3 regions of the Mesobacillus sp. ABV4_180 genome follow, and region 2 is predicted to be linked to each of the others. Evidence: predicted binding sites of a transcription regulator. Region 2 holds the regulator's gene; each other region holds the start of a gene.
The links. Region 2 encodes LexA, which represses DNA repair genes until DNA is damaged. Its sites were predicted from a motif close to CGAACATATGTTCG; they were not measured.
Positions count from the first base shown of each region.

Region 1: the regulator LexA is predicted to act here: its motif matches at 1,587-1,600, upstream of ACXAEA_RS12110 (sigma-70 RNA polymerase sigma factor region 4 domain-containing protein).
Region 3: the regulator LexA is predicted to act here: its motif matches at 1,261-1,274, upstream of ruvA (Holliday junction branch migration protein RuvA).

Region 1 covers NZ_JBSWTJ010000001.1:2,375,338-2,377,540, forward strand. Annotated here, with positions in the region: gene ACXAEA_RS12105 (DUF3307 domain-containing protein) at 1-683, opposite strand, end outside; gene ACXAEA_RS12110 (sigma-70 RNA polymerase sigma factor region 4 domain-containing protein) at 705-1,448, opposite strand; gene ACXAEA_RS12115 (peptidylprolyl isomerase) at 1,655-2,092, opposite strand.
Region 2 covers NZ_JBSWTJ010000001.1:2,865,987-2,868,189, reverse strand. Annotated here, with positions in the region: partial or broken gene ACXAEA_RS14765 (ATP-dependent DNA helicase) at 1-18, shown strand, start outside; gene ACXAEA_RS14760 (hypothetical protein) at 90-326, opposite strand; gene ACXAEA_RS14755 (DUF3934 family protein) at 536-694, shown strand; gene lexA (transcriptional repressor LexA) at 764-1,387, opposite strand; gene yneA (cell division suppressor protein YneA) at 1,542-1,856, shown strand; gene ACXAEA_RS14740 (YneB family resolvase-like protein) at 1,883-2,203, shown strand, end outside.
Region 3 covers NZ_JBSWTJ010000001.1:1,477,038-1,479,240, forward strand. Annotated here, with positions in the region: gene ACXAEA_RS07320 (YhcN/YlaJ family sporulation lipoprotein) at 1-475, shown strand, start outside; gene ACXAEA_RS07325 (BofC C-terminal domain-containing protein) at 643-1,197, shown strand; gene ruvA (Holliday junction branch migration protein RuvA) at 1,354-1,962, shown strand.

The sequences.
Region 1 (2,203 bases), 490 kb from region 2:
CGCTCGATATAGCCGATCAGCTTCCCTCGTGACATATCGTGCTTATTAAAAACCATGTAGCTGTATTGCTCAGACAAACCTCTTTCGCCAATGCTATTCGGGGGATACGCAGTCTCCTTAAGCTCATTTTTAAAGGTGTATTTCCCTTCAAAAGTCAACAGCTGCCCAGGCAGGGATCCAAGCAGGATGCGGATTATATGGCCGCTAACTGTTGTTCCCAGTATTACGATGACCACAATGACAAGGATTGAATTTACTGTGTCCAATTGTCGCCCTTGCTCAAACAGCAGCTGTATAAATCTATCGATATTTGAAACTAGTGGAATTCCCCAGAAAAGCTGCAATGCGATCAACAGGATGGAGAAATGCATCAGCTGGTCTATTACAAAAAACCACAGCTTATTAAAGTTTTCGCGGACTGAATATTGGTCCAAAATCTTGATCTTTAAAATGTCAATAATTAGATGAGTCCCCGTTATGAAAAGTACTGGCCACACGACAGCCTTTACCAAGTCATAATGTTGACCCATTAAAAGCCAGCCTGTTGTCAGGACAGCAATATTCATAACGAGATGATGGAGTATATGCTTTTTCAAGTTTTTCAGCTTATTCTGTACCATTAGATCTGTCTGCAGGTAAAAATCCGCTATTAAATGGGCAATGATTAAACTTAATATAAGCATTCCTGCTCCTTTCACCAGAACTTAGAGGCTGAATACATACTGTACCTGGTCTTTGATATTTTTTCGGATATTTGCTTCGAGTTCCTTCGTTTGTCCATTCTTAAAATCCGGGAATTCTTTTGCCTGAATGGAGTCCAACACTTCAACGATATCACGGAAACTCTCTAGAATATGCTCGCTATGACCTTTCTTAAAATGGCTGTAAATCGTAGGTGCTGTTCGGTCTAGCAGGTCAGCAACAGCGTTTTGTTTTCCATATACGAGATATAGAGAGCAAACTAGCCGTTGGACCTCCGTCTGCTGCATGCTCAATACATGCTGGATCCTGAGCAATCCCCTCATTAATGTACGCAGCTCTGACCCTTCATCATTCACCTGAAAAAAGAAGGATTCTTTTTCTTTCTGTTTCTTTAGATGGTCATTCGCATTTCTTGCGTCTTTCACCAATGGATGAATCCACTTTTCAATATCTATTTCATCTACTCTTTTATCAATCTTGCCAAAGGCGAGCCCAAAATATGGCGGATTATCACTAAAACTCCATATCCGGCTAATATAAAATGCAGTGACAAAGGCAGACGAATAGCCTTCAGCGAGAAGTATGATTTCATCCCCAGAACGATGTTTCACTTTCACCAGGCCTGAATTGCCAAACCATGCTTTAATCCATGTCTCGAGGTGCCCTAAATAACTGCTTAATTTATCCCCATCCAATGCAGAGGAAGACTTCGATACATCCATTATGAATACAGAAGCTGGTCGCATTGCCATTCCACCCAACATTAATAAAATTAGACTATTTAATCTAACTTTAAACAAATTAGATAGTTTAGTCAAATTCATTGAATATTAGACTGTCGCATTTAATTCTTTTAAGCAAGTTCAATCTCCTTCATTTTAACAAGAGCATACGTTCGGTTCAATGGGTAAATAAGTACAAAAAAAGAGCCCAAAGGCTCTTTCCGTATTTCTTATTCTTCTGTTACAACTACCTTTTCCATTACATCGCCATTGCGCATAGCTTTAGCAGCTTCCAAACCAGAAGTTACTTTACCGAATACAGTATGAACACCATTTAAGTGTGGCTGTGATTCGTGAACGATGAAGAACTGGCTGCCGCCCGTGTCTCTTCCAGCGTGTGCCATTGAAAGTGAACCTGGTACGTGCTTATGAGGGTTTCCTTCAGTTTCGCACTTGATTGTGTATCCTGGACCACCTGTTCCTGTTCCGTGAGGGCACCCTCCCTGGCTTACAAACCCAGGAATTACGCGGTGGAAATTCAAACCGTTATAGAAGCCTTCGTTTGCAAGCTTTTCAAAGTTCGCAACTGTTCCTGGAGCTTCATTTGGGTAAAGTTCAAATTCGATTTTCTCACCATTTTGCATTTGTATGTATCCTTTTTTAGCCATGAAAATCATCTCCTTATGGTAAAATCATTGTTATCATAACACTATTCCAAATAAAAATAAAAGTATCCACTCTTCAAATTGTATTTTTCCAACAAAGTTGTGTTAAAATAT
Region 2 (2,203 bases):
AATGTGAGATGGGTATAAGCTGAATTGCTAAAAAAGAATCCCGAAAGACCTTTATCTTTCGGGATTCCTTTTTGCTATCTACTTTCAAATTAGAAACCGCAGCCGCATCTCCGGTGGCGCCTTCTGTCCCTGTCATCATCGCGATCATCACGGGCACCTGCAACTAAATCATTGATCAAGCAACGGCGAACTGCACGGCAAAGATCATCAAAATCAACAGTAGCCCGGACTCTATCCCGATCGCGGTCTCGATCCCGATCCCGATCTCGATCCCTGCTAGGGAAAAAGATGCCCGCTACATCATTGTTATTTCGATTGCATCCCATTTGTATCAACTCCTTCCCTTGTCAACTGGTGGTACACAATATCTTATGTGCAAGGGGACAAGATGATAGGGTAGGAACCTAAATATACAATAAATGTGCTGTTCTCATAGTTAGGTAAATGTTTTTTGCACAATAATTGAATATTGCTTTAGGTTAAGCACCAAGAATAATGGTAAAAATTAAAACAGAAAAACATTGGAGATGATTTAATGAGTAAAGCAAAGAGTAAGGGCGGGACTGGAAGAGGCACTGGCAAAAAAGGCTGGAACCGCTGGCAGTCGAGCGCGAATAAAGCAAAAAGTGCCAAACCATATAAAAGTAAAGGTGTTAAGCATAAAAAGGATTCAAATGCAGCGAGCGAGAGCTAGTGTTCAGGTTTTTACCGCCAATAAGAGTTTCATAGAATGTAAAAAAGCAAGCGGAGGCCGCTTGCTTTTTTAGTGCATATGACGGTAAACACCAATGACTTTTCCAAGGATGGAAACATTGCGAAGGATAATGGGATCCATCGTTGAATTTTCCGGCTGCAATCTGAAGTAGTCCTTTTCCTTAAAGAAGCGTTTTACAGTTGCTTCATCATCTTCTGTCATCGCTACAACGATATCTCCGTTGTTCGCAGTTTTCTGCTGCTTCACGATTACGTAATCACCATCAAGGATTCCGGCTTCAATCATACTGTCTCCCATAATTTCAAGCATGAAAACTTGCTCATCATGTGGAACAAGACGGTCAGGAAGAGGGAAGTACTCCTCTACATTTTCAATTGCCGTGATTGGCATACCGGCAGTTACCTTACCGACCACAGGTACGTTCACTACATTATATTTAGGGATTCGGCTATCCTCTTCGATATCCAAAATTTCTATTGCACGCGGCTTAGTTGGGTCACGGCGGATCAAACCTTTGCTTTCGAGCCTTGCCAGATGGCCATGGACTGTGGAACTTGAGGCTAGCCCGACCGCTTCGCCGATTTCGCGTACGGATGGTGGATACCCTTTTTTCTTGACTTCACCTTTTATGAATTCAAAAATATCTTGCTGCCGTTTTGATAATTTTGTCATATTCACGCACCTCGTATAATTTCTTGTCCTTATTATACCATGTCCATCTCACGGATACAAACATAAGTTCGAATTTTGAGTTGACACAAAACAAATGTTCGATTTATAATAAAAACAAATAAAGCGAACATATATTCGTTAAGAGGTGCTGGATATGAAGAAACTATGGGAAAACTATTCTTTCGCAATTATACTGCTTGCTGTCAGCTTGATTTTTTCACTTGTTGCTAAGTTCCATTTAAATAACGAGGATGCATACATTACTGTTACTATAGAAGAAGGGCAATCTTTATGGGAGCTTGCAGAAACTTTTGCTCATGATCATAATCTATCGGAGAATGAGTTCGTCAGCTGGGTAGAGAAGGAAAACGGGATTGCCGGACAAATGATCCATCCTGGTGATGAACTTGTCATCCCTGTCATGGCTGAACATTTTGAACCTACACAGATTGCCGGAGCTGAAAGATAAATAGTAATTAGAAATAAGGTGACAACATGAAAGCAATTATATATTGCCGGGTTAGCACAACAAAGGAAACACAAGAGACATCGCTCGCCAGGCAGGAGGAAGAATTGCTTCGTCTGGCAGGAGAGTATGGATTCGAAGTAGCAGGCATCATTAAGGAACAGGCTAGTGGTTATGACCTTGATAGGGAAGGCATCTTGGAGTTGCTGGAACTGATTAAGGACAAGACCATCGGTGCCCTGCTCATCCAGGATGAGACACGTCTTGGAAGAGGAAATGCGAAGGTCGCGATCCTTCACTGTATTTTGAAAGAGCATGTTAAGTTATACAGCATATCACACCATGGGGAA
Region 3 (2,203 bases), 1.4 Mb from region 2:
TAAGCGGATCATGATGCAGTCCAGGGACGCAAATGGAAATCCTCCCAACCCGACGGTTCCGCGTTCTGACCATGACCACAACTTTTTCCAAAGGGATAATCGTTACAGCCGCGGGGATCTGAATTATCATGGCCACTTGAATGAAGATAGGGGCAGTGGGAAAGTAGGAATTTACAGCAATTCCGAACAAGATAATAAGCTGGCGCGAAAAGTAGGGATTGCTGCTGAATCCGTCGATAATGTGGATAAAGTCAGATCCATTTTGTTCGGAAGGGAAGTTGAAATTGCTGTTACCTATAAGGATGATTCGCTGGAAAAACAAACAAAGAAAGCAATCAGGAAAGCTGTAATGCCATACATCGAAGGCAGGCAGCTGCGCATCATGAAAGATGAAGGAACATTCAGCAGGACAAGAAATATCGATTACGACCGCAAGAACGGAAATCCGCGTGAAAGCATAAACCTGAATAATTAGTATAAAGGGAAGGCAGGCAAACGCTTAGCCTTCTTTTTATGTCCATTTTTAGAACGTTACGAAATGGTTCTGGGGAATAAGGATAAACAAGATAAATTTGGCTAAACTATGTTTGAATAAGGATTCATCCTATATTTCAAAAGAACAATAAAGAGAGGTGGACAGCAATGGGTTCAAATAATAGGTTAAAAGCGTTCGGCATAGCTGTATTGCTACTGATCAGTTTTACTGGCTGCCGGTTTGCACTTCAGTCAGAACCTGCTTTTGCTGAGAAGCCTGAAGCATCAAAAAATGAAGCCGAAGAACCTATTGAGGTTACGATCATTTTGCAAAGGGTTTATCTTGACGGGGAAATGAGCGAGGAAAAAGTCAGGGAAACCATTTGGTCGATGGAAGATTTCTGGGCAAAGTACGATAAATGGCAGCTTGTCGATATGGAAGTGGAAAAGGCCGTATTCAGGCAGGACATTGATGATATCTCTCCTCTCCTGAAAGCCAATGGCTATTTTGGCCTGTCGGACGAAGGAGTCCTGACGATTTTCAATGGAAGGCCTGAAGGTTCAAATATCATCCAATCATTCTTTCAGATTGACCTTGGAAGGCTAGAAAGCTTCAAACACGATCAATTGAAAAAAGGAATTCCAATCAAAAGTAAACAATGCTATCAGGAAGTGCTGGAAACGTTCAAACCATATACGAAAAACCTTGAAGAGCCGGGCTGACTGGCTCTTATTTGTGTCTGATGCCTGCTTCCCTCCAGAAAATATAAACTCTGAATTGAAAAATGGACATACGTTCGCCTTTTTAGCATAATTTTATTCATACCTTTAAAAATTGTATGTTAAAATGAGGTACAGCAAAGCAGAGGGGCGAGAATATTGTTTGAATTCATCAAAGGAACCGTCGATTTTGTCGGTCCTGAATATATAGTTGTTGAAAATAACGGCATTGGCTATCAAATCATGACGCCGAACCCGTTCGTTTTTACAAAAGAAGCAGGCAGAGAGATTCGTATTTATACATATCATTATGTGCGTGAAGATCTTATTGCCCTTTACGGTTTTAAGAACCGAGAAGAAAAAGCACTTTTTACCAGGCTTCTTAATGTATCCGGAATCGGTCCAAAGGGTGCACTGGCCATCCTTGCATCCGGTGAGCCTGAACAAGTGGTACAGGCCATTGAAAATGAAGATGAATCCTTCCTTGTCAAATTCCCTGGTGTAGGGAAAAAGACAGCGAGACAAATGATTTTGGATCTGAAGGGAAAGCTGCATGACCTCGTTCCAGACTTTTTCCCTAACCTTTTCAATGCCGATGAAGTAGCTGCAGCAGTCAGCCATTCGACCGAATTAGACGAAGCTGTCCTGGCCTTGAAGGCGCTTGGCTATTCTGAAAAAGAAATTCGCAAGATCATGCCAGACTTGAAAAAGGAACAGTTGACAACGGACCAATACATTAAAATGGCATTGCAGAAGCTTTTAAGATAAGGCTCTGTTATTGCCTCATGTTGAATTTTTTTACCTGTTGATTGTAGTGGAAGGCGCGAAGACTCCTCTGAAAATGCTAACGCATTTTCCTCGTGAGTGGGCCGGTTCGAGGAAGTTCAATCAACGTCCTGCGGGATGAGCAAGTCATGGGAGACCCCGCAGGCGCCTTAAGCGCCGAGGAGGCTCTCAGACTGCCCGCGGAAAGCGATGCGCCTGGAACGAAAATCAACAGCCAAATTTA